DNA from 3 places in the Mesorhizobium sp. WSM4828 genome. Region 3 is predicted to be linked to each of the others. Evidence: predicted binding sites of a transcription regulator. Region 3 holds the regulator's gene; each other region holds the start of a gene.

Region 1 (10,051 bases), on a different contig from region 3:
AGGCCACCCGACACCATACGGCTGAAGAAACCGCCGATCTCCGGATCGGCCTGCTCGAAGAACGAATCCCGGCGCAGCGCCACGTCGCGCACCGGCGGTTCGTAGCCGGCCGAACACATGACGAAATTGGCGATCGCCTTTACAAACAGATCGTTCCAGGACGGATCGTTGTCGCCCGCCGCTGTCCGCTCGTTGATCTCGAACAGTACCTCGGCCTCGGCGCGGCTGATGGCGATGTTGCCATCGCCGCCATAGGCGTAAAGAATGCGGCGCAACAGCTCGACCTCAGCCTTGGCAATCGACCCAGGGATAAGCCTGCCGCCGGCCATTAGCGGCCCCTTGCCGCCCACGACCGCATGAGCGACCTGCTCCAGCGCATAGCCGGAAAGCCTGCTCGGCGATGATTTGGCAACTTCCAGCACATGCACCAGCAGCTCGAGTTCGGTCTGGCTGTCGACCATGCCGTCGCGCGAAATCGTCCGGATCAGCCAGTCGGCATTGTCCTGCGAAACATAGCCCGCCGGCTTTTCCTGGTGGACGATGAAGTCGGTGACGGCCTCGACGAAAAACTCGAGCCATTCCGCGCATTTGTCCCTCGCCGTTGCATCGAGCGCAAACAGCGCCTCGGCCTCGCCGCGCGTTACCACGCCGTCGCCGAACACTTCGCGGCGCAGCATGATCACGTCTTCCGCCGTGATCCGATTTTTCGAAGTCAGCCCGGCCACCGGCGCGCTCATGATCAATTCGCCCATTTTCTTCCCCGCCCCGCCGCCGGTAATTGCCGGCCCTTATCCGGTATATCGGCAAGGTCTTGAGAAACCGGCAAGCGGCGTGGTTAGCGAAGGCTTGCCTGTCTTGCCTGTAAAGAAGGCCCGCAGAAGACTGGCCAGTAAAAACGTCGCTGGCAGGTGACAAGGTGTCGTCCACGGGCTATGGATGACGAGTCGAGGGCTCCTGACCGAGTCCTACCTGTTTGCGGGAGAGAGCAGCGAGAGCTGCCGCCGAAGGGGAAATCGCCCGAAATCTCTCAGGCAAAAGAACCGTAGACGGGAAAGACACTCTGGAAAGTCGGGGCTTGCCCCCGCGCCGAAGGTGTAAGCGCTGCCGACAGAGTTACGGGGCGCGAGTCTCTCAGGCTTCAGACAGAGGGGCACGGACTGGTCGCCATTCGCGGCCGCTTGCGTGCGACTCTGGAGATGACATGACGGGCGACGACACCAAACACCTTCCCCTCGAAGATCTGCATGTGGCAGCCGGTGCGCGCTTTGGCGCCTTCGCCGGCTGGTCGATGCCGCTGACCTATCCGGCCGGCGTGATGAAGGAGCACCTTCACAGCCGCGAGCATGCCGGCCTGTTCGACATCTCGCACATGAAGCTGTTCGAAATCAGCGGTCCGGGGGCAGCAGCGCTTCTGAACCGCGCCTGCCCGTTCGATGCAGGCGCGCTTGAGGTTTCCCAGTCCAAATACACGTTCTTCCTCAACGAGGCGGCCGGGATACTCGACGATCTGATCGTCACCAGGCTCGGCGCCGAGCGCTTCATGATGGTCGCCAATGCCGGCAATGCCGCCGCCGACGAAAAACATCTGCGCGCATTGGCCGGGGATTTCGATGTAAAAGTGGACGCGCTCGACCGCGTCTTCCTGGCCGTCCAGGGCCCCGAGGCGTGGGCCGCCCTCTCCCGCGCCGGCATCGAGACCGGTTCGCTGGTGTTCATGCACGGTATCGAGCCGCGCGAGAAATGGTTCATGAGCCGGTCTGGCTATACCGGTGAAGACGGCTTCGAGATCGGTCTGCCGGAAGCGGATGCGCGAAACCTCGTCACCAGGCTGCTCGAGGACGAGCGGTTGATGTGGATCGGCCTTGCCGCCCGCGACAGCCTGCGCCTCGAAGCCGGATTGTGCCTGCACGGGCTGGACATCACGCCGGAGATCGATCCGGCCAGCGCCGGGCTGATGTGGGCGATCCCCAAGGAGGTTCGCGCCTCTGGCACCTTCATCGGCGCCGATGCGCTGCGCGCCATCCTGGAGCGCGGCCCGGCGCAAAAACGCGTCGGCCTGAGGCCGGAAGGCCGCCAGCCGGTGCGCGCCGGTGCTGCCCTTTTCGATGCCGACGGCAACCCTGCCGGCCATGTCACCTCAGGCGGCTTCGGCCCCTCGGCCGGTCATCCGGTCGCCATGGGCTACGTCCAGACGCCGCTTGCCAAATCCGGCGCAAAACTGTTCGCCGATGTCCGCGGGACGAAAATCCCGGTCGACATCCACCCCTTGCCCTTCACGCCGCATCGCTACCGCAAAGGATGATTTCAATGGCAAAGACCTATTTCACCGAAGATCACGAATGGCTGCGCGTCGAGGGTGGCATCGCCACGGTCGGCATCACCGACTACGCACAGCAGCAGCTCGGCGATCTCGTCTTTGTCGAACTGCCGGAGCCGGGGAAAAAGCTGGCCAAGGGCGATACGGCCGTAGTGGTCGAATCGGTCAAGGCGGCATCGGACGTCTACGCGCCGGCCGACGGCGAGATCACCGAAGCCAACACCGCGCTGTCATCGGATCCTTCGCTCGTCAATTCGGCGGCAACCGGCGACGGCTGGCTGTGGAAGATGAAGCTGGCCAATGAAAACCAGCTCGACGGGCTCCTCGATGAAGCCGCCTACAATGCCCATATTGGTTGATAGCAGGACCAGGAAGATGACCGCAGCACCCTACCCCTTCTCGGCTCGCCATATCGGCCCGGGCCTCCATGACGTCAGAGCCATGCTGGCGACGATTGGCGTTCCTTCGGTCGAGACGCTGATCAGCCAGGCAGTGCCGAAGTCGATCCGGCTTGACCGGCCGCTGGCCCTGCCCGCCCCGGCAAGCGAAGCGGAAGCGCTGACCGAGCTCGCGGCGACGATGGCAAAGAACACGGTGCTGAAGAGCTTCATCGGTGCCGGCTATCATGGCGTCCATGTGCCGCCGGTGATCCAGCGCAACCTTTTCGAGAACCCGGCCTGGTATACCGCTTACACGCCTTACCAAGCCGAGATCAGCCAGGGCCGGCTGGAAATGCTGTTCAACTTCCAGACGCTGGTGACGGAACTGACCGGCCTGCCGGTAGCATCGGCCTCGCTGCTCGACGAGGCGACAGCGGTAGCCGAAGCTGTCGGCATTGCGCTCCGCCATCATCGCGACAAGCGCACCAAGGTGGCACTGGCCGGCACGCCGCACCCGCAGACGCTGGACGTCGTGCGCACCCGCGCCGAGCCGCTCGGTATCGAAGTGGACGGCGAGGTGATCGACGACAACACCGCCGCCCTGCTGGTCTCCTGGCCCGATACGTTCGGCGTCTATGGCGACCACAAGGCAGCAATCGACAAGGCCCGTGCTGCCGGCGCGCTGGTCGTCTTCATCGCCGACCCGCTTGGCCTGACGCTGACCGTTGCGCCGGCCAGGCTTGGCGCCGACATCGCCGTCGGCCCGATGCAGCGTTTTGGCGTGCCGATGGGCTTTGGCGGGCCGCACGCCGCCTATTGCGCCGTCTCCGACAGGCTGACGCGGCTGATGCCCGGCCGGCTCGTTGGACAGTCGACGGATAGCAAGGGCCGTCCCGGTTATCGCCTCGCTTTGCAGACACGCGAGCAGCATATCCGCCGCGACAAGGCGACGTCCAACATCTGCACCGCACAGGCGCTGCTCGCCAATATGGCGACGGCCTATGCGATCTGGCACGGCCCTGCCGGGCTGCAGGCGATTGCCGGCCGCGTCCACACGCTGGCCAACCGCCTGGCTGCCGGCCTCGAGGCAGCGGGCGTTTCGGTGGTCGGCGAAAGCCGCTTCGACACGGTGACCGTGGAAGTGAGGGGCAGTGCTGGCGCGATTGCCGCCGCCGCAGAAAAGACCGGCCGGCTGCTGCGCGTCATCGACGCCGACCATGTCGGCGTCAGCTTCGACGAGACCTCCACCGAAGCCGATCTGGAGGCAATCGCAGCACTTTTCGGCGCCAAGGCCGGCGTTGCCGCCGGCAGTTCCATGCCAGGAAAACCGCGCGGCAAGGAGTTCCTCACCCAGCCCGTCTTCCGCGAAAACCACTCGGAAACCGACATGATGCGCTTCCTGCGCCGGCTGGCCGACAAGGACCTGGCGCTTGACCGCGCCATGATCCCGCTCGGCTCCTGCACCATGAAGCTCAACGCCGCCGCCGAAATGATGCCGGTGAGCTGGCCTGATGTCGCCAACCTGCATCCCTTCGCGCCGGCAAATCATTCGATAGGCTATCGCGCCATAATCGACGAGCTGGAAGGCTGGCTGGCTGAGATCACCGGCTTCGACGCGGTGACCCTGCAGCCCAATGCCGGCAGCCAGGGCGAATATGCCGGGCTGCTCGCCATTCGCGGCTATCATCTGTCACGCGGCGAAGCCCATCGCACCGTCTGCCTGATCCCGTCCTCGGCGCATGGCACCAATCCCGCAAGTGCGGCCATGGCCGGCATGAGCGTCGTCGTCGTGCGCTGCACCGAGGACGGCAATGTCGACATGGACGACCTGCAGGCCAAGGCGGCCGAGCATGCGCATAATCTCGCGGCGCTGATGTTCACCTATCCTTCGACGCATGGCGTCTTCGAGGAAGGCGCGCGCGACCTCTGCGCCCTCGTCCACAGCCATGGCGGCCAGGTCTATTTCGACGGCGCCAATCTCAACGCGCTGGTCGGCCTCGCCCGTCCCGGCGATATCGGCGCCGATGTCTGCCACATGAACCTGCACAAGACTTTCTGCATCCCGCATGGCGGCGGCGGCCCCGGTGTCGGGCCGATTGGCGTCAAGGCGCACCTGAAGCCATATCTGCCCGGCCACATCACCGAAGGCTCGGCCCATGCCGTGGCGGCGGCACCGTTCGGCAGCGCCTCGATCCTGCCGATCACCTGGATGTATATCCGCATGATGGGCGCTTCCGGCCTGAAGCAGGCGACCGAGACGGCGATCATCTCCGCCAACTATGTGGCGACGCGGCTTGGCGAGCATTTCCCCCTGCTTTACAAGGGGCGCAACGGACGCGTTGCGCATGAATGCATCCTCGACACCCGCGTGCTCAAGGACAGCGCCGGCATCAGCGTCGACGACATCGCCAAGCGGCTGATCGACTATGGCTTCCACGCGCCGACCATGTCGTTCCCGGTCGCCGGCACGCTGATGGTCGAGCCGACCGAGTCCGAGCCCAAGCGCGAGCTGGATCGCTTCTGCGAGGCCATGATCGCCATAGCCGGCGAGGCAGCCAAGGTGGCGAAGGGCGAATGGCCGTTGGCCGACAATCCTCTGGTCAACGCGCCGCACACCGCCGCCGAGGCATTGGCCGGCCAGTGGACCCATCCCTATTCGCGTCTGGAGGCGGCCTACCCCGCCGGCGATGCCGATACGGCGGCAAAATACTGGCCGCCGGTGTCACGCATCGACAACGTCGCCGGCGACCGCAACCTTGTCTGCTCCTGTCCGCCGCTATCGGAATATCTTGGCGCGGCGGAGTAGACCAGATCCCGAAAAGCGGAACCCGGTTTTCGGACAAGATCGTGGTCTAACAAGAAGATAGAAATCTCATCAGGCAGAACGCAAGGCCGGCCCGTCGGCCTTGCTCGCCCGGTCCCGGACGACGACGCGATTTCGCCCGGCGCGCTTTGCCGCATAGAGTGCTGCGTCGGCTTCGGCCAGCACATCGTCGAGACCGGTGCCGCTTGTTCCGCCAAAGCCGATGCCGCCGCTGACTGTGCTTCGCAACGGACCAAGTTGGGTGGCTACGACTTCCGTGCCGAAGGCGACGCTGATCTTGCTCGCAACGTCATAGGCCTTCTCTTCCGTCATCCGCGACATGACGAGCACGAATTCCTCTCCGCCCAACCGGAAGGCGTCGACGCCGGTCCGGGCGTATTTCCTGATGACGGCGGCAAAGCGGCGCAGAACCTGGTCGCCGACCGGGTGACCGAATACGTCGTTCGTCCTCTTGAAATGGTCAAGGTCGAACATGGCGACGGACATGAACGGACCGAAGACCCGCTCGCCGTAGAGTGCCGTCAACGCCCGCCGGTTCATCAGCCCGGTCAGTGGATCGGTCATCGTCTCGGCCTTCAATTCGATCTGCGCCTGCAAATGGTGCAGGGAGAGCGTCAATGCGCCGAGCCCGGTCATGCAGGCGACGGCCACGACGGAATTCACCCGCTCGGCCCAATTGTCGGGCGCAACACCGAGCACCCATTGGCCCTTGACCAGCAGGACCGCGCCGCAAAGTCCGAACGACAGGGCACAGACGCCGCTCAGGAACGAGACGACCAGCAATATCCGGCGATCGTGACCACCCTCAATCCAGAACATCGCCCCGATGAGCGAGAGCAGCGCCGTTACCGTGGCGTAGGTGACGATAAAGCCGACACCATCAAACCCGAGATACGTCGCGCCCGTGCAAACAGCCATCGCAACCAAGGTCGGCAAGATGGCGCGCCTGTAGTCGCCTATGCTGAGATATTGCATGGCCGACAGGCAGATAATCAGGAAGCCGAGGCTGAGAAGCACAAGCACGATCTGGCAAAGCCAGGCGCTTGGATCCCTAGTGTAATGCCAGAACAACACTACATGTGCGACAAGCACGAGAATGCCGCACGCCACCGTCAGCACAAAGCGTGCCTGTGGCGCGCTGAACCAGATCGCAAACATGGTGATGCTGAGGCACGTGCCCGACAGCGCCGCCGCGAGCAGGAGCGAACTGTAATCCAACATGTTTAAGCGACAGCCTCTTGAGGGTTCCGCTGCATTCTAGGTCAGCGACAGTCCGCAAATACCTTTTTTAGCCAATCTTCCGGCGTAACCTTCGGACAGGGTTTACAAAACGTCGATGCTCCAACTTCGACCCCATTTCCGCCGCTTGGCTGCCGAATGGTTTTGCAGTAAGAGGCTCTATCCTCGAACGTAACAGGAACCTCCGTCGCCTGCCCGCGAAAAGCGTGGCAGTATCGCGTGGTGATTCGCAGCATCGGAATCCAGGATCGGCATGGACAACAACAACGACCTTTTCGCCAAATTGGACAAGCAGCCGCAGCCGGCTCGCGCCGCCGCGCGCCCGGCCGACCCGCTGGTGCAGGCGGCGAAGCGGCCGGCGCCCCGCGACGCCAGCGAGAGCTACAGTGCCGCCGACATCGAGGTGCTGGAGGGGCTGGAGCCGGTGCGACGGCGCCCGGGCATGTACATTGGCGGCACCGACGACAAGGCGATGCACCATCTGTTTGCCGAGGTCATCGACAATTCGATGGACGAGGCAGTCGCCGGCCATGCGACCTTCATCGATGTCGAGCTGTCCGCCGACGGATACCTGTCAGTTACCGACAATGGCCGCGGCATTCCGGTCGATCCGCACCCGAAATTCAAGAAGCCGGCGCTCGAACTCATCATGACGACGCTGCATTCAGGCGGCAAGTTCGACAGCAAGGTTTACGAGACGTCCGGCGGCCTGCACGGTGTCGGCGTTTCCGTCGTCAACGCGCTGTCCGACCATCTCGAGGTCGAGGTCGCGATTGGGCGCAAGCTCTATCGCCAGCGCTTCTCGCGAGGCGTTCCGGTGACCGGCCTTGAGCAGCTCGGCGAGGTGCACAACCGCCGCGGCACGAAGATCCGCTTCCATCCAGACGAGCAGATTTTTGGCAAGGGTGCTGCTTTCGAGCCGGCGCGGCTCTACCGCATGGCGCGGTCAAAGGCCTACCTGTTCGGCGGTGTCGAAATCCGCTGGACCTGCGATCCCTCGCTGATCAAGGAAAAGGACACGACGCCGGCCAAGGCAGAATTCCATTTTCCGGGCGGCCTCAAGGACTATCTGAAAGCCTCGCTCGGCGACGAATTCCAGGTGACCCGTGAAATGTTCGCCGGCAAGAGCGAGAAGCAGGGCGGTCACGGCTCGCTCGAATGGGCCGTGACCTGGTTCGGCGGCGACGGTTTCATAAATTCCTATTGCAACACCATTCCGACCGCCGAGGGCGGCACGCATGAGGCCGGCTTCCGCAACGTCCTGACACGCGGCTTGCGCGCTTATGCCGACCTGGTCGGCAACAAGCGCGCTTCGATCGTCACATCCGAGGATGTGATGATCTCGGCGGCGGGCATGCTGTCGGTGTTCATCCGCGAACCGGAATTCGTCGGCCAGACCAAGGACAGGCTGGCGACGATCGAGGCGATCCGCATCGTCGAAAGCGCTATCCGCGACCCATTCGACCACTGGCTGGCCGACAATCCGCAGGAAGCGTCGAAACTGCTCGAATGGGTGATCGCGCGCGCCGACGAGCGGGTGCGCCGCCGCCAGGAAAAGGAAGTGTCGCGCAAGAGTGCGGTGCGCAAGCTGCGCCTGCCCGGCAAGCTCGCCGATTGCACGCAGAATGCTGCCGCCGGTGCCGAGCTCTTCATCGTCGAGGGCGATTCGGCCGGCGGTTCGGCAAAGCAGGCGCGCGACCGCGCCAGCCAGGCGGTGCTGCCGCTGCGCGGCAAGATCCTCAACGTCGCCAGCGCCGGCAGCGACAAGCTGGCCGGCAACCAGCAGATATCCGACCTCATCCAGGCGCTTGGCTGCGGTACGCGCTCGAGATACCGCGACGAGGACCTGCGTTACGACCGGGTCATCATCATGACCGATGCCGACGTCGACGGCGCCCATATCGCCTCGCTGCTGATCACCTTTTTCTACCAGGAGATGCCAAGCCTAGTCCGCGGCGGCCATCTCTATCTGGCGGTGCCGCCGCTTTATTCGATCCGGCAGGGCGGCAAGGTCGCCTATGCCCGCGACGACGCGCACAAGGACGAACTTTTGCGCACCGAATTTACCGGGCGCGGCAAGGTCGAAATCGGCCGCTTCAAAGGGCTGGGCGAAATGATGGCTGCCCAGCTCAAGGAAACCACCATGGACCCGAAAAAGCGCACGCTGCTCAGGGTCGATGTGATCGACGCCGAGGCGGCGACCAAGGATGCGGTCGACGCATTGATGGGGACCAAACCTGAGGCCCGCTTCCGCTTCATCCAGGAACGCGCGGAATTCGCCGAGACGGAAGTGCTGGATATCTGAGCTCCCGCCGCTAGCTTGGCCTTCTGAGCTGGAGACGAGCACTTGATCTGGGCGCGGCTGAAGGACGATATCGGCACGCGGATCGCTGGCCTGACGCGGCCGACGCGCTCGGACTGGATTTTTGCCCTGCGCACCGTTTCGGCCGGCCTCATCGCGCTTTTGGCCGCCTATGCGCTGAAGCTCGACCACCCGCAATGGGCGATGATGACGGTGTTCATCGTCGCACAGCCGGTCGCCGGCATGGTGCTGGCGAAGGGGTTTTATCGTCTCCTCGGCACGCTTGCCGGCGCGCTGGCGGCGATCGGCATTACCACTGTTTTCGGTGCCAACTCGTGGTTGCTGGTTGCACTTCTTGCCGTCTGGATCGGCTTCTGCACGCTGGTCTCGTCGCTGCTACGCAATCCGGAGGCCGATGGCGCGGCGCTTGCCGGCTACACCGCGATGATCATCGGCCTGCCGGCTTTCGGCCAGCCGCACCTCGTCATCGATCTCGCCGTGGCGCGCTGCGCGGAAATCGTGCTTGGTATCGCCTGCGCTGCGCTGACCAGCCGGCTGATCCTGCCGAAACTGGCCGCCGACGCCATCATCTCAAGACTGAAACGCAGCATTCTCGACCTGGCGGCCTACGCGGACGGCGCTTTTTCCGGCGGCGATGCGGAAAAGCTTGCCGGGCTGCACCGCAAGCTGATCGGCGATGTCCAGACGCTCGGCGAGATGCGCACCTACGCAAGGCTGGAGGGGCCTAGCCTCGCCACCCGCGCCTATCCGGTCCGGCGTACCATCGGTCAGCTTCTGTCGGCGCTGTCAGCGGCGCGTGCGCTGCATGGCCATGCCGCTCCGAAGAATGCAGCCCTCATCCCCGTTCGCGCCGAGTTGCAGGCCGTTGTCGGCGAACTGGTAGCCAAGTCGGGCGCGCTGGACGATACGGCGCCCTGGGTGGCGCGGCTCGACGCAATCGCCGGCAAGGCGCGGCAGATGCCTGACGT
Region 2 (10,051 bases), on a different contig from region 3:
ATTATCGAGAACGCCTTCGAGGAACGCGACACGATTTCGACCGCAACCCGCGGCGAGACGCGCGAGGCCATCCAATCGGCGCTCGACCTGCTCGACCGGGGCGTCGCCCGCGTCGCCGAGCGGCAGGCCGACGGCAAATGGCACGTCAACCAGTGGCTGAAGAAAGCGGTGCTGCTGTCCTTCCGGCTCACCCCGATGGAGATCATCAAGGGCGGTCCTGGTCAGGCGGTATGGTGGGACAAGGTGCCCTCGAAGTTCGACGGCTGGAGCGCCGTCGATTTCGAGAAGGCCGGCTTCCGCGCCGTGCCGTCGTCGATCGTGCGCCGCTCCGCCTATGTCGCGCCCGGCGCCGTGCTGATGCCGTCCTTCGTCAATGTCGGCGCCTATGTCGACAGCGGCACCATGGTCGACACCTGGGCTTCGGTCGGCTCCTGTGCCCAGATCGGCAAGAATGTGCATCTGTCGGGCGGCGTCGGCATCGGCGGCGTGCTGGAACCGATGCAGGCGGGTCCCACCATCATCGAGGACAATTGCTTCATCGGCGCCCGTTCCGAAGTGGTCGAAGGCTGCATCGTGCGCGAGGGCTCGGTGCTCGGCATGGGCGTCTTCATCGGCCAGTCGACCAAGATCGTCGACCGCGCCACCGGCGAGATCTTCTACGGCGAGGTGCCGCCTAATTCCGTCGTCGTCGCCGGCTCGCTGCCGGGCAAGCCTTTTCCAAACAACGAGCCCGGCCCCAGCCTCTACTGCGCCGTCATCGTCAAGCGGGTCGACGCCAGGACCCGTTCCAAGACCTCGATCAACGAATTGCTGCGCGATTGATCTTTCTCAACGAATACGGACGGAATTCGCTTGCCTGACAGATCAGACCTCATCTGGCTTTTCTTCAAAGCTTCGGGCCGCGTCAGCCGCGCGGCCTATTTTCTTGGAGGACTGCTGGTGGCCATCATACAGGCCTTCCCGCTCTACCGTTTCACGCTGGTGCCGGAAGGCACCACCGAGAGCAACATGTGGTCGTTTATTTTCTTCATCGCCTTCATTGCCTCGCTTTGGTCGAACGTGGTGCTGGCGGTGAAGCGGTTGCACGACCTCGACAAGCCGGGCGTTGCGGCGCTGGTGCTGTTCGTGCCGGTTGTCTCGATCATCGCTTTCCTCGTGCTTTGCCTGTTTCCGGGGCAACCCGGCCCCAACCGCTACGGCAAGCGCACCAACGCACCGGCCGAACCCTGAGCGCCGATCGGACATTTCGTCATGCGTTACCGCTCGCTTGATTCGAAACTGATCCTCGAAACCGCCGAAAGGCTGGAAGAGCGCGTCGCCGAGCGCTTTCCCGATGCAGGCTTGCGCGGCGTCGCCGCCGAGCTCGTGTCGCTGTCGCGCGATCTGGCAAAGGCAGCCAAGGCGCTGGAGGCGCCGATCTGGTGGCTACGCGGCCTCATCATCGCCGCCTTCGCCGTCGGAGCGCTGATGTTCCTGTTCGTCGGCACAATCCTGCCGCTTGGCCGCATTTCTGGAAACCACGATGCCTTCCAATCCGTGCAAGGCATCGAAGCCTCCCTCAACATGATCATCCTCGCCGTGCTGGGCTTCCTTGCCCTGATCCGCTCCGAGGAGCGGATCAAGCGCAAGCGGGTGTTTCGCCAGCTCCACGGGCTGCGGTCGCTGATCCACGTCATTGACATGCACCAGCTGACCAAGGATCCGGCAGCACTTTCAGCCAGTTTCAAGCCGACTGCGCATTCGCCAGCCCGCATCACCAACGCCGCCGACCTTGCCCGCTATCTCGACTATTGCTCCGAAATGCTGTCGATCACCGGCAAGATCGCCGCGCTGTTCGCGCAATCGGTGAATGACGCCGTGGTCATCGACGGCGTCAATGACATCGAGAACCTGGCTTCGAACCTGTCGCGAAAGATCTGGCAGAAGATCACGCTGATCGAAACCCCTCATGGGCAGCCGGCACGTGCGGCGAAGACCGATCCCGAGCCGGGTCCGCCGGGTCGGCCTGCAGTCCGCAGACGACCGGGGCCGGCAAGCTAGAACCCGCGAGCCGGCGGCAGATCCGCGAGAGCGGCAGAGCGGGGAGTTCCGAAAGCCCGGTTTTGCGCCGGATGCTCTAAGCGAATGTTAATCACCCTCGCCCAGCATGCCGGCGAAGACTGTGTCGACCGGCACGGAGCACTCGACTGGCAAGCGACCTATCCCTGACCACCAAGGAGCCGCGCAAAACGTGGAGCGACGGCGCTCGCCTGTTTGCCTGGTTCTCTTCGCCGATGAGATTGGAACCGGAAGCCGTCCGCGCCCGGCTGCTCGACACCACTTTCGACCGCAAATTCGCGGTCCTGTTCGGCACCATCAGCGTTCTGTTGGTTGCGGTCAGCGCCGCATTTTTCACCAAGGATTGGTGGCCCTACGCCTGGATCGCAGCCGACCTGATGCTTTTCACCGTCCGTGTTCTGCTGATGCGGGAATGCGAGCAGGCCCGCAGGCGCGGCTCGAAAGGGCCGCTGGCGGGCCTGATGGCAGCCAGCGGCGTCTGGTCGGTTGTTTTCGGCCTCGGCTGCTATGGCTGTGTTGCCAGCGGGAATATGGCGCTTTCCGTACTTGCCGCCTTGAATGTCGCAGGCGTCGTCGGCGTGGTGTCGTCACGCAATGCGGCGACCCCGCGCTTCGCCATATTCGTCATGTTGGCCGTAAGCCTGCCTTACGTGGCCGGTGCGTTGTTTTCTGCGGCGCCCGGAATGCCGATCGTCGGAATTCAAACGCCGTTCTATGTGGCCGGCGTCATCATCGTGCTGCTTCAGAACCACGCGATCAACGCCCGCATGATCCGCGCCGAACTGGACAATCGCGACCTGGCCATCAAGGACGCGCTGACCGGTCTGCCAAACCGCATCTTCCTGCAGGAGAAATTGCGCGACATGTGCCGCGACCTTGCGGCACCGGCCGCCAATGGCGGCAAGCCGTTTGCAGTGCTCAGCATGGATCTCGACGGCTTCAAACAGGTCAACGACCGTTTTGGCCACGCAGTCGGCGACGTGCTGCTGTGCAAGGTGGCCGAACGATTGAAGCGCGGCTTCCGGCCGGGGGACGTGGTCTTCCGCATCGGCGGCGATGAATTTGTCATCCTTTTGCCCGCAACCTCGGAGATCGAGGCTACCTACCTGGCAAAGCGCGCCATCGAAAAGGTCTCGGTGCCTTTCGACCTCGGGGTCGGTTCCGCCATCCATGTCGGCTTGAGCGTCGGCAGCGCCTTCGCACCCGCCGACGGCGGCGATCCGGAAATCCTGCTCACCTGTTCCGACCATGCGCTCTACGAAGCCAAGCGCACCGGCAAGGGCCGTTACTGGGCGCCTGTGCGGGCTACGATCTGACGGTCGCAGCGACGGCTTCCGGCGTCAGGCAGGGCGATCCGCTTCTCTCCTGCTCGGCCGCGCGCACCAGTGCCGTCACACGCTTCAGCAACGGCGCCGGCGTGCCGGCCTTTTCGGCCAGACGCAGGACCGCGCCTTGCAGTTCGCCGACCTCAGCCGGCCGCCGGCGCTGCGATGGCCCTGTCCTGGTCGAGAAGCCTTGCTGCAATTATACGACATGAAAACCATAATGTCGGCGGCATGGCCGGCCCTTATGTCTGGCCGTGACAGGCCTTGCGCTTTCGACTATCGCTTTTGCCCATGACGCTGCCTACTGATCCGACTAGAAATCTGGCTGCTCTCATTCGCTGCGCTTCCGTGACGCCCGCCGAAGGCGGTGCCTTGAGCGCGCTGGAAGAAATGTTGAAGCCGCTCGGCTTTGCCGTCGAGCGCCCGGTGTTTTCCGAATCCGGCACACCGGACATAGAGAACCTTTACGCGCGGCGTTCCGGCAACGGCCCGCATCTGATGTTTGCCGGCCATACCGATGTGGTGCCGGTGGGCGATGAAACAGCCTGGACGCACCCGCCCTTTGCCGCCGACATCGCCAATGGCGAGATGTTCGGCCGCGGCGCTGTCGACATGAAGGGCGGCATTGCTTGTTTCGTCGCGGCGGTGGCGCGACACATCGCGCAGAAGGGAGGCCCGAAGGGGTCGATCTCGCTGCTGATCACCGGCGATGAGGAAGGTCCGGCGATCAACGGCACGACGAAGCTGCTCGAATGGGCGGCTGCCAAGGGCGAGAAATGGCATGCTGCGATCGTCGGCGAGCCGACCAATCCCGACGCGCTCGGCGATATGATCAAGATCGGCCGGCGCGGCTCGCTGTCGGGCACGGTCACCGTCAACGGCCGCCAGGGACACGCCGCCTATCCGCAGCTAGCCGACAATCCCGTGCGCGGCCTGGTGACGCTGGTCGACGCCTTGCTTCACCCCGTCTTCGACAACGGAACAAGGGATTTCCAGCCGACCAATCTTGAGGTCACTTCCATCGATGTCGGCAACCCTGCCACCAACGTCATCCCGGCGAAGGCGGCGGCTACCTTCAATATCCGCTTCAACGACACATGGACCGCCGAGACGATCCAGGCCGAGATCCACAACCGCCTCGACCGGGCGGCGAAACGCAAGAAATACCGCGCCGGCAAGAAGACGCCGGTCGACTACGAGATCGTCTGGCGCGACGGGCCGAGCCATGTTTTCCTGACACGCGACGACAGGTTGATCGAAACGCTTGGCGGCTCGATCAAGGCGGTGACCGGCAGGAAGCCGGCGCTCTCCACCTCCGGCGGCACCTCCGATGCCCGCTTCATCAAGGATTATTGTCCGGTCGTCGAATTCGGACTGGTCGGCAAGACCATGCACATGGTCGACGAACGCGTGGCGATTGCCGACCTCGAGACGCTGACGCAGATTTATCTGCGCTTCGTTGAAGACTGGTTTGCGCAGGACATATCCTAGTGATGCTTTCAGCAGATGAAACCTACGCTTCGCTTGCCGGTGCCTGGCGGCTGATGCTCGGCAAGGCCGACGGATTTCGCCTGCTCGACCTTTCGGCGGACGGTTTCTGGAACTCCTTTTTTGCCATCGTCGTCGCGGCGCCAGCACTGATCGTCGGCTGGGTCGGTATTGCCAACGAGATCGGCGACCCCAACGCATTCGTCGGCCGTTTCAGCATGTTGATCCGCCTGGCCACCGTCGATATCGGCGCCTGGGTGCTGCCGCTCATCGGCCTCGCCCTGGTGGCGCCGCGGGTCGGCGTCGGCGGTCGTTTCGTCCATTATGTCGTCGCCAGCAACTGGGCCTCGGCGATCATCGCCTGGATGATGCTGCCATCGGCGTTGATCCGGCTCTTCCTGACGTCGGCCAACGAAGTCTCCGGACTGGTGTCGCTGCTGCTGTTCGCACTGTCGATGGTATTGACCTGGCGGATGACCAACGTTGCGATCGGCAGGGGTGCGGCCACCGGCAGCGCTGTTTTTGCCGGTATGTTCGTGGCGTCGCTGATCGTCCTGTTCGGCCTGCAGGCGCTGCTCGGGATCAGCGTTCCGGATCAGCCGGGCGTCGGATAATCGACGCCGACGAGAAACAGCCCGTCGGGCGGCGCCACCTGACCGCAGGCCGCACGGTCGCGCGCCTCAAGCGCCGCCTTGAGGTCGGCAATAGTCCAGCCGCCTTCGCCGACACGTTTGAGCGAGCCGACCATCGAGCGCACCTGGTTGTGCAGGAATGACCGCGCCGAAGCGCGGATTTCGATGAAATCGCCCGCCCGGCTGACGTCAAGCCGATCGAGCGTGCGGACCGGGCTGGTGGCCTGGCACTGGGTCGAGCGGAAGGTGGTGAAATCATGCCGGCCAAGCAGCACCTTTGCCGCTTCGTGCATGGCACCGGCATCGAGCTGCTTCGGTACCCACCAGATCTTGCCCTTGTCGAGCGCCGCCGGCGCGCGGCGGTTGACGATGCGGTAGAGGTAATGGCGGCCGATCGCCGAGAAACGCGCATCGAAGTCATCCGGCACGACGGCGGCCTTCAGGATGGCGATGCGCACCTTGGCCGCCTGCAGATGCGCGTTGACGGCGTCGCGCACCTTGTCGCCGGGCCATGCCTTGATCAGATCGACATGCGCCACCTGAGCGGTCGCATGGACGCCGGCATCGGTGCGGCCGGCAGCGCGCAGCGAAACCTGCTCACCACAGAACTTCTCGATCGCCTGCTCGATCGCCTGCTGCACCGAAGGCTGGTTGGCCTGGCGCTGCCAGCCGGCGAAGAGACTGCCGTCATATTCGATGTCGAGGCGAAAACGCGGCATTCCCGGATCGAGGCGAAATCAGGCGGCGAGGGCTGAGCCGAAGGCCGAGGCGTAGACCAGCCTGCCGGTCTCCGGCGCCTCGCCCCAGGCAAGCGCCTGCAGAGCCTCGCTTTGGTACTCGCTCTCGAATTTTGCTGCACGGGCGCGGCTGTAGCCGAAACGTCCATAGTAAGCCGGATCGCCGAGCACCACGGCGAGCGTCTCGCCGGCAGCCTTCAGGCGGATATGCGCCTCGCGGACCAGCGCACCGCCGATGCCGGTGCCATGGAACGACGGCTCGACCGCCAAAGGAGCCAAAGCCACCGCCGGGAAGCTCTTGCCGCCATTCTGAACGAAAAGCCGTGAAAACAGGATATGGCCGACCACTTGCCCGTCTTCGTCCGCCACCAGTTCGACGACGGCATCACCGCCGGTGACCAGCGCGTCGACCAGTCCGGCCTCCGTCTGCTGGCCAAACGCGTGTTCTTCGACAAGGCGGATCGCCTCGCGGTCCCGCGGCGTCGCCGCGCGTATGGACATCATGCTCATGACAGTTTCATTCCTTTTTCGAGCTTGGCCCCGCGCAGAAACTCCTGCGCGGCAATGGGCCTTCCGCCCGCACGTTGAACTTCGACCAGCCTGATCGCGCCTGACCCGCAGGCGACCGTCAGCCGGTCATCGAGAATTCCTCCCGGTTCGCCGGCGCCTTGCGAGAGCGTCGAGCGAAGCAGTTTCAGCCGTTCCACGCGGCCGCCGATTTCGGCCTCGCACCATGCACCGGGAAAGGGCGACAGGCCGCGAATCTGGTTGTGCACGTCGCCGGCAGGTCGCAGCCAGTCTACGCGAGTCTCCGATTTATCGATTTTCTTGGCGTAGGTCACCCCCACCTCCGCCTGTGTGGTCAAAGTCAGCGTATTCCGTTCCAGCCGTTCGAGCGCCTGCACCATCAGAGCCGCACCCAACACCATCAGCCGGTCGTGCAGATCGCCGGCCGTCATGTCGGGTCCGATGGCACATTTTTCAACCATTGCCACCGGCCCGGTGTCGAGGCCTTCCTCCATCCGCATCACCATCATGCCCGTTTCGGTATCGCCGGCCATGATGGCGCGCTGGATAGGGGCAGCGCCGCGCCAGCGCGGCAACAGCGATGCGTGGCCATTGAGGCAACCAAGCCGCGGCGCCTCGAGGATGGGTTTGGGCAGAAGCAGCCCGTAGGCCACGACCACGGCGACATCGGCGCGCAAGGCGCGGAACCCCTCCTGCTCCGCCTCGCTCTTCAGCGACACCGGCGCGCGAACCTCGACGCCCAGCCGCTCCGCTTCGCGCTGCACCGGCGACGGCGTCAGCTCGAGCCCGCGCCGGCCGCCGGCGCGCGGCGGCTGCGTGTAGACGGCTGCCAATTCATGCCCTGCCCCGCCAATCGCCCGCAAGGTCGGCACGGAGAATTCGGGCGTACCCATGAAGATGACACGCAGGGGCATTCGTCGACCCCTATCCCACCATCTTGCCCGGCGCCTTGTCCCTGGCGAGCTTTTTGAACTTCTTGACCACCATATCGCGCTTCAGTTTTGAGATGTGATCGATGAACAGCACGCCGTTGAGATGGTCGATTTCATGCTGCAGGCAGGTCGCCATCAGCCCTTCGGCCTCGATCTCCTGCAGCTGACCGTCGCGATCGAGATACTTCACCCGCACCGCCGCCGGCCGCTCGACCTCGGCGTAGTAGTCCGGGATCGACAGGCAGCCTTCCTCATAGACCGAACGCTGGTCGGAGCTTTCGAGGATTTCGGGATTGATGAAGACGTGCGGTGCCGGCGTCTCGTCCTCTTTGGCGAGGTCGATCACCAGCATGCGCAAGGGTTCGCCGACCTGGATCGCCGCGAGGCCAATGCCGGGCGCGTCATACATGGTGTCCAGCATGTCGCCGGCCAGTTTGCGCAAATCGCCGTCGACACGCTCGACCGGTTTTGAAACCTGACGCAGGACGGGATCGGGAAGGATGATAAGCGGCTTGATCGACATGGCGTCTCACCTAAGACCTCGCAGGAAAAGCGTCAACCGGGACGCCTTCGGGTCGTTCCCGTTTTGATCTGTGCCAGCGAACCGAATCATCTATGCTGTCGGCATGAACGATCTGGCCACCATCCTGTCCGAACCTGTAGCCCGCCTCGGCGCCACCACGATCACGCTGGGCCATGCCCTGGGTTTCGGCGCAATGCTGTTCCTCGGACTGTTCGCGGCGCTCGTCGTTGCGCTCTGGCGATCGGCCAAGGCGCGTGCAATGGCGGCCGCCGAAGCCGCCGACCACGCCCGCGACGCCGAGGCGAGGATGGCCGGCATCTTGGCAAGCCAGGCGGAAATGCAGGGCCGCATGGGCGCCATCGCCGAAGTGTTCGGGGCGCGCCAGGCGGAACTGACACAGTCGATCGGCCAGCGCCTCGATGCCATGACCGGCCGCTTGGGCCAGACCATGACCGAGCAGACGAGATCGACGCATGAGAGCCTCGCCAAGCTGCAGGAACGGCTGGCGGTTATCGATATCGCGCAAGGCAACATCCAGTCGCTGGCCGGCCAGGTCGTGCAATTGCAGGCGATCCTTTCCAACAAGCAGACGCGCGGCGCCTTCGGCCAGTCGCGCATGGAAGCCATCGTCGCCGACGGATTGCCGCACGGCGCCTATGAATTCCAGGCGACCTTGTCGAATGGCAGCCGGCCCGACTGCCTGGTAAGGATGCCGAACGGCGCACCGTCGCTTGCCATCGACGCAAAGTTTCCGCTCGAGGCCTGGAATGCCATCCGTGCCGCCGAAGGCGCCGACCTGCAGAAGTCCGCCGCTCAGGCTTTCCGCCGCGACATCGAGGTGCATGTCCGCGATATCTCCGAAAAATACCTGATCCAGGGCGAGACGCAGGACACCGCCTTCATGTTCGTGCCCTCGGAATCGGTGTTCGCCGAAATCCATGAGAATTTCGAGGCCGTTGTCCAAAAGGCGCATCGATCGCGGATCGTCATTGTCTCGCCATCGCTTTTGATGCTGTCTATCCAGGTCATCCAGGCAATTCTCAAGGACGCACGCATGCGCGAGCAGGCGCACCTGATCCAGGGCGAGGTCATCCGGCTGATGGAAGACGTCTCCCGGCTCGACGAGCGGGTGCGCAAATTGCAGACGCATTTCGGCCAATCGGCCAGGGATATCGAGGACATCCTGGTCTCGACATCGAAGGTGACCAGGCGCGGACAAAAGATCGAAGCGCTGGAGTTTGGCGTGCAGCCGGCAGAGGACACCGCTGGTTCGAATGGCAGCGGAGCAAAAGCGGAAAGCAGCCCGCGCGTCGCCGATTCGAAAACCGGGCAATTGAGGCTGAGGGTCGTCGAAGGCGACGATTGAGAGCTATGCCGGAACCGGAGCCGAGCGCTTCGTCCGAGTCCGGCGCTACTGCTCCTCGATGATGGTTGTGCCTTCGAATTCCGGCAGCCAATGCAGCGCCGAGCGGTGCCAGATCTGCTTTCTCGGCACCAGTTGATCGCGCTGCCGTGCCGTGCCGACCCTGATGCCGTAAACCTTCGGTCCCTCGCCCGCCGACGTGGCGTAGAGATGCGAGCCGCACTCACCGCAAAATGCCTGGGCGCGCTTGGCGCCGCTCGAACCGGTCTTGATGTAGATCTTCGGCGTGCCCTTGGTGATCCTGTAATTGTCCTCGGACGCCGGCACGGTGACGCGAAAGGCCGTTCCGGTTAGCTTCTGACAATCGATGCAGTGACAAATGGTGGTCTTTTCCGGATCGACTTCGGCCTCGTAAGTGATGGCGCCGCAATGACACCCGCCGTCGATTTTCATCTTCGTTCCTCC
Region 3 (10,051 bases):
CATCGCAACCGGCGACGAATTGCTGCCGCCGGGCAGCAATCTTGGCCCCGACCAGATCATCTCCTCCAACGCCTATGGTGTCGCCGCTGCCACACAGTCGGTCGGTGCGCGCGCGCTCGACCTTGGCATCGCACCGGACCGCAGGGAGGCGATCGCCGCATTGGTTGAAAAGGCCGTGAAGGCTGGCGCGAACGTCATCGTCACGCTGGGCGGTGCCTCGGTCGGTGACCACGACTTCGTCCATGACGTGCTGACCGGGCAAGGCATGACGCTCGATTTCTGGAAGATCGCCATGCGGCCGGGCAAGCCGCTGATGTTCGGGCGGCTGGGCGACATTCGCTGCATCGGCCTGCCCGGCAATCCGGTGGCAAGCCTGGTCTGCACTCAGCTCTTCCTGAAGCCGCTGCTGGCGCGGCTCGGCGGCCGCGCCTTTCAGCAGGATATGCGTCGGGCACGGCTCGGTGCTGCCATGCCGGCCAACGATCTCAGGCAGGATTATGTGCGGGCTGTTGTCACAGACGACGCCGGCACCCTCGCGGCGACGCCGTTCGGCATCCAGGACTCCTCGATGCTGAAAATGCTGGCCGATGCCAACGGATTGATCGTCCGCGCGCCGTTCGCGCCTGCCGCGGCGGCGGGCTCCCCCTGCGACGTGCTGATGCTACGCTGAACCTGCCTCACTCCGAGATCAAGGCCTGGGTCAGCCGATGGTCTGGATCGGCCAAACCGTCGATGATGTTGAAATGGTGCCGGTCAGGCTCGACCACAGAGCTGGTCGAGGCACCTAGGCCGATCCAGATGTTGGCCAGCACCGCGCTCTGGCGCAGGAATTCGGCGCGCTCGCCGCCGCCGGCCCAGCAGGTCAGGCGGGCCTTGTCCATCGGGCGCAGCAGCACCGGGCTTTCGGCCTGCGCCTCGGCCTCATCGATCGCCAGCGTCTCGTTCATGCCGGTGCACATGATCGGGCGCAAATCGTGCACTCCCGAGATCGACACCACGCGACGAACGCGCCGGACCACTTCGGGCGCCAGCGGCGTCGTCGCCGTAACCATCCGGCTAACAAGATGGCCGCCGGCCGAGTGTCCGGTCAGCATCAGCGGCCCTGCGACCATCGCCGCCGCTGTGCCGATCGCCGCGCCGACTTCCTTGACGATGCCGGCAATGCGTATCTGCGGACAGAGCGTGTAGGACGGCATCGCAACCGCATAGCCGCGATCAACAGGGCCAGCGGCAAGATGCGACCAGAAACTCTTGTCGAATGCCATCCAGTAGCCGCCATGGACGAACACCACGAGCCCCTTGGGCTTGGTGGCCGGCAGGAAAAGATCGAGACGGTTGCGTGGTTTATCGCCATAGGCCAAGTCGAGCCGCGCCCTGCCCTCGGTCGAAAGCACGTCGCGGAAAACCCGCGCTGGCTCGATCCAGGCCGCCGGCCAGCGATCGCTGCCGGCTATATTGGCGCCGTTGGCATAGGCGTTATCCCAATCGGCAATGTGACGTTCGAACACCCTGCGCCCTCCCCTGGCAATATGGCCTTGCAACGCAAAGCATCGCGCGGCGCGTCGTCGCCAGCCTCACGGCTCCAGCTCTCGCATCAATCTCAAGTGACAGCCGCCTTGATGGCGAAGCGCGCATCCTTCCACGCACCGGTGCGCAGGATGTCCTCAAGCACTTCGACGGCCTGCCAGACATCGGCATAGCCGACATAGAGCGGGGTGAAGCCGAAGCGCATGGTCGATGGCGCGCGAAAATCGCCGATCACGCCACGTTCGATCAGCGCGCGCATGATCTGGTAGCCATGCTCATGCATGAATGAAATCTGGCTGCCGCGTTTTTCCCCGTCGCGCGTGCTTTCGAGCGTGAGCCCGTAAGTGCCGCACTTTGCCTCGACAAGCTCGATGAACAGATCGGCCAGCGCAATGCTCTTCTTGCGCACCGCCGTCATGTCGACATCGTTCCAGATGTCGAGCGCGCCCTTCAGCGTGCGCATCGACAGGATCGGCTGGGTGCCGCACAGAAACCGGCGGATGCCGGTGCCGGCCGCATAGCCTGGCTCGAAGGCGAAGGGCCGTGCATGGCCCCACCAGCCGGTGAGCGGCTGCTGGATGTCGGCAAGATGCCGCTCAGCCGCATAGATGAAGGCAGGCGCGCCCGGTCCGCCATTCAGATATTTGTAAGTGCAGCCAACGGCAAAATCGGCTTTTGCCTTGTCGAGCTCGACTGGCATCGCACCGGCGGTGTGGCAGAGATCCCAGACGATCATCGCCCCGGCTTCCTGGGCCCTGCGCGTCAGCGCCGGCATGTCGCGCAGTTCGCCCGACTTGTAGTTGACGTGGTTGACCAGCACCACGGCGGTGCGTGCGTCGATCAGCTCCTCGATGCTCGGCGCGTCGACCCCCGAGAGGCGCAGCAGCGTATCTTTTCGCGTCGAAACCACACCCTCAGCCATGTAGAGGTCCGTCGGAAAGCTATCGCCCTCGGCGACGATGACCTGCCGCTCCGGTCGCATAGCCATGGCGGCGTGCAGCAGCTTGTAGATGTTGACCGACGTCGTGTCGCAGACCACCGTCTGGCCGGCCGCGGCGCCAATCAGGCGCCCGAGCTGGTCGCCGAGTTCGAGCGGCATGTTGAACCAGCCGGCCACGTTCCAGGCGCGGATAAGATCATGCGACCATTCTTCGGTCGCGGCCTTGCGCAATTCATCGAAAGCGGCACGTGAAGCAGCTCCTAGCGAATTGCCGTCGAGATAGATCACTCCTTGCGGCAACACAAAGCGGTCGCGCATCGCGCGCAGCGGATCCGCGGCATCCATCGCCTTTACGGCCACGAGATCGGGAATTCCTGTCATGATTTGCCTGCTCCCCCAAGATCCAACGCAACGCCGGACACGCATCGACTGTTCTTCCATTACCTGGTTGCGCGCAGCAAGACTCCACCGGCGAGAAGCAGCCTGACCAGGCGATGGAAACCAGGACCTAACCCGAGGTTGGCGTTTTGAGTTCGTTTCGTTCACGGTGCATTGACCAAACCGCACACTCGATAGGGTTCACTTCCGTGCCATTTGCCGACCGACGGCCGATGCCAATGTGGCCTTCCGGGAAGCCAGAAGGGCGCAAACGAAAGCAGAATCAAGGCGATGAGGCTCGCGACGGTGAAAGTGCGGTACCCCGGTTAGGGGACGTCGTTTGTTTCCCGAGCCTTAACGCATTCATTAAACTTTAAACAGTTGCGGAACACAACTGGAACAGATAGTGTTTGTTCTGGGTTTGTTTTTCTGATTCTGTTGGGGGTCGCTATGCTGACACGCAAACAACACGAACTGCTTATGTTCATCCACGAAAGATTGAAGGAAAGCGGTATCCCGCCTTCCTTCGACGAGATGAAGGAAGCGCTCGACCTGGCTTCCAAATCGGGAATCCACCGGCTTATTACGGCACTGGAGGAGCGCGGCTTCATTCGCCGTTTGCCCAACCGGGCCCGTGCGCTGGAGGTGCTGCGCCTGCCTGACTCGATCGCCCCCGGCCTCAATGCGGCACGCAAGTTCTCGCCGAGTGTCATCCAGGGCAGTCTTGGGCAAGGCGGTCCGCGGCAAGGCAAGCCGACATCGTCGCGCGTCCCTGCGGCCGGAAATGACGACGATGTCGTCGCCGCCGTTTCGATCCCGGTGATGGGCCGCATCGCCGCCGGTGTGCCGATCGACGCCATCCAGCACCAGACGCATTCGATTTCGGTGCCGCCGGATATGATCATGGGCGGCGAGCATTATGCGCTCGAGGTCAAAGGCGATTCGATGATCGAGGCTGGCATTTTCGACGGCGACACGGTGATCATCCGCAATGCCGATACGGCGAGCCCCGGTGAGATCGTGGTGGCACTGGTCGACGAGGAGGAAGCGACGCTGAAGCGGTTCCGCCGCAAGGGCGCTTCGATCGCCCTGGAAGCCGCCAATCCGGCCTACGAGACGCGCATCTTCGGACCAGACAGGGTCAAGGTGCAAGGCAAGCTCGTCGGACTGATCCGCCGCTACTGAGCTCCGCCCTTGGCGCCGGCTTTGGGTTTGTCGGCCCTGCGGTATGGCGGCAGGCCCCGCGCCGCGCGTGAAAATTTCCGCTGCACGTGCCAGGGCCGGTATGATTTTTCGACTGCGAAACGGATTTCGGCGCGTGTTGCCGCTTGTGGATCGAAATAGACGGCGGCACTTCCCGCGCGCGCCAGTTGCCGTTTGGTGACGACGAGGACCAGCCGGTCGTAGTAGCAGGGGTTATGGGCGGTGGCGTCGTCGATGACGATCAAACTGGCAAAGGCGCAGGCTGGCCGCGCAGTATTGCGGTCCTTGGCTTGCGCGATGATCGCGCCGGATGGATGCCTGGCAAGGCAGAGGCCGTCCGTGCAAATGAACGGCATGCCCGGCGGTAGTTCGGCCGGATCGGCAATGTCGAATTGCGGGTCGTTCTTTCCAGGTGTTTCCGGCGCGACGATAGCCTCTGATGTGAGCGCGCGTTTCCAGTTGTCGATGGTGAACTCATTCGGGCGTGCCCGGTTGATCGCGAGTTCACCGCTCCCAATCGGCAGCGCGACCAGCCGTGCGTCCTCCGAGATCAATACATCGGGTACGCGCGTCTGCGTTGTCGTCAGCAAGCCGGCGAGCGCAAAAGGAAGTGCCGCGAGCCGCAACCAGGTCGTCGCCATGCTGGCAATGACGAGGGCGATCGTCACCAGAAGGACGGATCTCAGCGAAATCAGCCCGACCGCATCGATCGGCGAGCGCTCGGAGATCCACCCGGACAGGGCGATCATCGCCGTTAGCCCCTTGCCCATCACATAGAGGAACGGCCCATCCGCACCGAACGGCATCGCCAGCGCGCTGAGAACGGCGAAGGGCATGACGACCAGTGAGACGATGGGCATGATGGCCAGATTGGCGAACAGGCTGAGCGGCGCCACGCGCTGGAAGTGCCATATGGCGAAAAGCGCCGTGGCGCTCCCTGCAATGATCGAGGTCATCGCTAGGCCGCCCATGCCCAGCAGGACCTTTCGCGTGGCAAAGCGTAGCGGCGACCGCCGCAGCGGCGGCGTGGCGGCCCTGCCGGCGCGGTAATCGGACCAGCCTGCATAGGCGCCGACAAGGGCCGCCGTCGCGGCGAAGGACATCTGGAAACTCGGACCGACCACCTCGTGCGGCGACACCAGGATGACCGCGATGGCCGAGATCGCCAGGTTGCGCATGGTGAGCGCGGCCCGGTCGAACAGCACGGCGATAAGCATCACCGCCAGCATGATGAAGCTGCGTTCGGCCGCTACCACAATGCCGGAAAAGACGAGGTAGGCCGCAATCGAAAAAAGCGCGGCGGCCGCGGCATATTTCTTGACCGGCCGTCGCGATGAGAAATCGGGAAACAGCGCAAAGGCGCCGCGTAGCAGCGCCATGATGGTGCCGGCGACCAACGCCATATGCAGCCCCGAGATAGAGATGATGTGATAGATGCCTGTACGCCGCATCGCTTCGTTGATCTCCTCGGGAATGCCGGCGCGCACGCCGACGATCAGCGCAGCGGCAATCTCGCCCTCGGCGCCGCCGATGCGGCTGCGGATATGGTCGGCGATGGATTCGCGCGCGTCTTCGATCGCGGAAGAAAGCTGCGCGGCAAGCGGCATGCTGCCCGACGGCACGACTTTCGGATTGCCGAGAAAAAAGCCGCTGCCGCCGATACCGGCGAAATAGCTGTCGAAGGAGAAATCATAGCTGTCGGGCCGCACCGGGCCGGTCGGCGGCAGCAGCCGCACATAGCCGGTGATCTCGGAACCGGCGGTGAGCTCAGCCGGTATCTTCATCGCCGAAACGCGGACCCGTTCCGGCATGTAGCGCAGTGTCGGCCTGGCGGTTGAGATCACATCGATCGTCAGCCTGATGCGGCCGCTCGCCATGGGCTCGTACGATACAACGCGACCCGTCAGCCGCGTCGAGATTTCGGAACCGAGCATATGCGTTCCGACACGCCAGGTCTCGAACTTGGCGGCAAGTACGCCAAGCGCGCAGAGTAACGCCACCATGAAACACAGGCGCGTCCTGGGCCATGACCGCGAGACGACGGCACAAAGGGCCGCGAGGAGCACGATTGCGATCGGCTGTGGAAAGGGCGGCTCCACCGCCAGCGCGAAATATACGACCACCCCGCATGCGAGGAACACCGGCACCAGCAGGAAGGCGACGCCACGGTCGAGTTCCAGGCCGGCTGCCAAGGTTACGCTGTTGCGGATGCGGGACGGTGACGGGAGGCGCAAACGCCTGGGCAGGCGCACGATGGGTTCGGCCGTGGGCACCGGAACCGTTGTTGATTCACCTGTCGGCAAGGACCGGGAATCGAAGCGTGGAGTGGGCAGCAATGCCGGCGCCGGCAGGACAGGCAGGGGAGCGGCAAACAGCAAGCGTTCGCTGACGCCGCTGCCAGCGTCCTCGCCCTCGCCCGCACCACGGCCTCGCACAGCCATCGGGTCTGCCCCTTGCGCCCTCAACCTCCTATGCTACATGAACGCGCGACGCGCGAAAGTCCGCAAACCCACTTCCTTCGCCCGCCTGAGAGTTCCATGCCCGATAAGGTCGTCACCCGTTTTGCCCCCTCGCCCACCGGCTATCTGCACATTGGCGGCGCCCGCACGGCGCTGTTCAACTGGCTGTATGCCAAGCACACAGGCGGCACGATGCTGCTGCGCATCGAGGACACCGACCGCGAGCGCTCCACCGATGCGGCAACCGCGGCCATTCTCGACGGGCTTTCCTGGCTTGGCCTGACATGGGACGGCGAGCCGGTGTCGCAGTTCGAGCGTGCTCCGCGCCACCACGAGGTGGCCGAGGAGCTCGTTCGCATGGGCAAGGCCTATTATTGTTATGCGACGCCTGCCGAGCTGGAAACAATGCGCGAGAGCGCACGGGCCAAGGGGCTGCCTCCCCGCTATGACGGACGCTGGCGCGACCGCGACCCGTCGGAGGCGCCGCCCGGCGCCAAGGGGGCGATCCGCATCAAGGCGCCGACAGACGGCGAGACGGTGGTGCATGACCGCGTCCAGGGCGATGTGCGTTTTCCCAACAAGGATCTCGACGATTTCATTATTCTGCGCTCGGACGGCAATCCCACCTACATGCATGCCGTCGTCGTCGACGATCACGACATGGGCATCACCCACATCATCCGCGGCGACGATCATTTGACCAACGCCGCACGCCAGACCGTAATCTATCAGGCCATGGGCTGGGAGGTGCCGTCGATGTCGCATATCCCGCTGATCCACGGTGCCGACGGCGCCAAGCTGTCGAAGCGGCACGGTGCGCTTGGCGTCGAGGCCTATCGCGCCATGGGCTACCTGCCGGAGGCGCTGCTCAACTATCTGGCGAGGCTTGGCTGGAGCCACGGCGATGATGAGATCATGTCGATCGCCGACATGATCGCATGGTTCGACATTGGCGACGTCAACAAGGGCGCCGCCCGTTTCGACTTCGCCAAACTCGAGGCGCTCAATGGCGTGCATATGCGCCGGATGAACGACGCGGCGCTGCTCGACATCTTTATCGCCACTCTGCCCTATTTGGAAGGCGGCCCGGCAATTGCCGCGCGCCTCGACGACAGACGCAGGGCGCAACTGCTTGCCGCTTTGCCGGGCCTGAAGGAGCGCGCCAAGACGCTGGTCGAACTTCTCGAAGGGGCTGCATTCCTGTTCGTCGAGCGGCCGCTGCCGGTGGACGAGAAGGCGGCGGCGCTGCTCAGCGGTGAGGCGCGCGCGATCCTGCGGGGCGCTCATGCGGCACTAGCCACGGTTTCGGATTGGTCTGCCGCTTCAGCGGAAGCCGCGATCCGCGACTATGCGCAGGCGGGCGGCCATAAACTCGGCGCCGTGGCCCAACCTTTGCGCGCCGCGCTCACCGGCAAAAGTACCTCGCCAGGTGTCTTTGATGTGCTAGCCGTGCTTGGCCACGAGGAAAGCCTGGCGCGGATCGCTGATCAAATCGATTAGCAAACTGGCCCAAGAAGATTGGCATTGAAAGGTGTGTTTCGCAGTGCAACATTGGGTCTTGGCCTAATCTGGCGCGCAGATACAATTGCGGGCGCAAATGTGCGTATTCCGATGCTTTTGATGTGTTGGGTTCAGATATTTTGCCTTTGCCGGCCTGAGGAAACAAAAAGGAGTTTGCTATGACCGAACCTGCGACAAAAATGGAATTTGGCGGCAAAACCCAGGCATCGACGGCAAAGCTGGAACTCGGCGGCAAAACTCATGAATTCAAGATACGAAGTGGTTCGGTAGGACCTGACGTCATCGACATCGGTTCGCTGTACAACACCGCCGGCGTCTTTACCTACGATCCCGGCTTTACGTCGACGGCGAGCTGCGAATCGGAAATCACCTTCATCGATGGCGATGCCGGCATTCTTTTGCACCGCGGCTACCCGATCGACCAATTGGCCGAGCACGGCGACTTCCTCGAAGTCTGCTATCTCTTGCTCTATGGTGAACTACCGACCAAGGCGCAGAAGGACGATTTCGACTACCGGGTGACGCGCCACACCATGGTGCATGAGCAGATGTCGCGCTTTTTCACCGGCTTCCGGCGTGATGCGCATCCGATGGCGGTGATGTGCGGCGTGGTCGGCGCGCTGTCGGCCTTCTATCACGATTCCACCGACATCTCGGACCCTTATCAACGCATGGTCGCCTCAATGCGGCTGATCGCCAAGATGCCGACGATCGCGGCGATGGCCTATAAATACCACATCGGCCAGCCATTCATCTATCCGAAGAACGAGCTGAATTTCGCAGCCAACTTCCTGCATATGTGCTTCGCCGTGCCTTGCGAGGAATACAAGATCAATCCGGTGCTGGCCCGCGCGATGGAGCGCATCTTCATCCTGCACGCCGACCACGAACAGAACGCCTCGACTTCAACCGTCCGCCTGGCCGGCTCGTCGGGTGCCAATCCCTTTGCCTGTATCGCTGCCGGCATCGCCTGCCTGTGGGGTCCTGCACATGGAGGCGCCAACGAGGCAGCCTTGAACATGCTGGGCGAGATCGGCCATGTCGATCACATCCCGGAATTCATTGCGCGCGCCAAGGATAAGAACGATCCGTTCCGATTGATGGGATTTGGCCACCGCGTTTATAAGAACTACGATCCGCGCGCCAAGATCATGCAGAAGACCGCGCACGAGGTCCTGGGCGAGCTCGGCATCAAGGACGATCCGCTGCTCGACATCGCCATGGAGCTGGAAAAGATTGCGCTGACCGATTCCTATTTCATCGAGAAGAAGCTCTATCCGAACGTCGATTTCTATTCCGGAATCACACTGAAGGCGCTGGGCTTCCCCACCACCATGTTCACCGTGCTGTTCGCGGTCGCCCGTACCGTCGGCTGGATCGCGCAGTGGAAGGAGATGATCGAGGACCCGCACCAGAAGATCGGTCGCCCACGCCAGCTCTATACCGGCGCGCCGGAACGGGATTACGTGCCGATCGCGAAGCGGTGAAGGTGGTGAATGGTGAATGGTGAATGGTGAATGGTGAATGGTGAATGGTGAATGGTGAATGGTGAATGGTGAATTGGAGCAGCGAAGCGTCGCTCCTGTCTATAGAGTACTATTCACTATTCACTATTCACTCACCATCCCCATCACCACCCCCGCGGCCATCTCGCCTGACGGCTTGGCGGTTGCCATACGCCCGGCAATGTCGGCAAAACCGTGCTTCTGCCAGGTGCGGTAGGCGGTATCGGAGAACAGCGCCTCCAGTTGCCGCGCCAGATAATGCGGCCGCACATATTGATTGTAGTGTTCCGGCACAACCGGCCGGTCGGCAATGAGATTGGGCAACGCTGCGCTCCATACTTTGATCAGCGGCTGCGCCATGCGCATGACCGGATCGAGCCGGTAGCAGGAGATCATCGGCACACCCGCCAATGCCAGTTCCAGCGATACCGTCCCCGACGCGATCAGCGCCGCATCCGCCTTGCCGAAGGCCTGCCATTTGCGTTCGGCATCAAGGATGATCTCCGGCTTCTCGTCCC

What was found. The regulator LexA, encoded in region 3, represses DNA repair genes until DNA is damaged. The targets are predictions, from matches to a motif close to TGTTCNNNNTGTGTTCNG.
Region 1: parE (DNA topoisomerase IV subunit B) is a predicted target of LexA. The motif match lies at 6,926-6,943, and genes of this name have one in related genera.
Region 2: AC0L2X_RS28355 (DNA recombination protein RmuC) is a predicted target of LexA. The motif match lies at 8,277-8,294, and genes of this name have one in related genera.

Annotation. Positions count from the first base shown of each region.
Region 1 is NZ_JBVVQK010000036.1:34,085-44,135, reverse strand. Features, by position in the region: gene AC0L2X_RS28265 (hypothetical protein) at 1-752, opposite strand, end outside; glycine riboswitch at 967-1,053, shown strand; gene gcvT (glycine cleavage system aminomethyltransferase GcvT) at 1,202-2,302, shown strand; gene gcvH (glycine cleavage system protein GcvH) at 2,308-2,676, shown strand; gene gcvP (aminomethyl-transferring glycine dehydrogenase) at 2,693-5,503, shown strand; gene AC0L2X_RS28245 (GGDEF domain-containing protein) at 5,573-6,742, opposite strand; gene parE (DNA topoisomerase IV subunit B) at 7,014-9,065, shown strand; gene AC0L2X_RS28235 (FUSC family protein) at 9,108-10,051, shown strand, end outside.
Region 2 is NZ_JBVVQK010000037.1:1,162-11,212, forward strand. Features, by position in the region: gene dapD (2,3,4,5-tetrahydropyridine-2,6-dicarboxylate N-succinyltransferase) at 1-822, shown strand, start outside; gene AC0L2X_RS28305 (DUF805 domain-containing protein) at 853-1,230, shown strand; gene AC0L2X_RS28310 (hypothetical protein) at 1,252-2,040, shown strand; gene AC0L2X_RS28315 (GGDEF domain-containing protein) at 2,274-3,374, shown strand; gene AC0L2X_RS28320 (ketopantoate reductase C-terminal domain-containing protein) at 3,364-3,582, opposite strand; gene dapE (succinyl-diaminopimelate desuccinylase) at 3,675-4,874, shown strand; gene AC0L2X_RS28330 (transporter) at 4,877-5,485, shown strand; gene truA (tRNA pseudouridine(38-40) synthase TruA) at 5,467-6,222, opposite strand; gene AC0L2X_RS28340 (GNAT family N-acetyltransferase) at 6,241-6,750, opposite strand; gene fmt (methionyl-tRNA formyltransferase) at 6,747-7,676, opposite strand; gene def (peptide deformylase) at 7,693-8,223, opposite strand; gene AC0L2X_RS28355 (DNA recombination protein RmuC) at 8,327-9,589, shown strand; gene AC0L2X_RS28360 (GFA family protein) at 9,635-10,039, opposite strand.
Region 3 is NZ_JBVVQK010000011.1:174,449-184,499, reverse strand. Features, by position in the region: gene AC0L2X_RS15445 (molybdopterin molybdotransferase MoeA) at 1-670, shown strand, start outside; gene AC0L2X_RS15440 (alpha/beta hydrolase) at 678-1,508, opposite strand; gene kynU (kynureninase) at 1,601-2,848, opposite strand; gene lexA (transcriptional repressor LexA) at 3,296-4,030, shown strand; gene AC0L2X_RS15425 (ComEC/Rec2 family competence protein) at 4,024-6,489, opposite strand; gene gltX (glutamate--tRNA ligase) at 6,586-8,007, shown strand; gene gltA (citrate synthase) at 8,187-9,515, shown strand; gene lpxB (lipid-A-disaccharide synthase) at 9,639-10,051, opposite strand, start outside.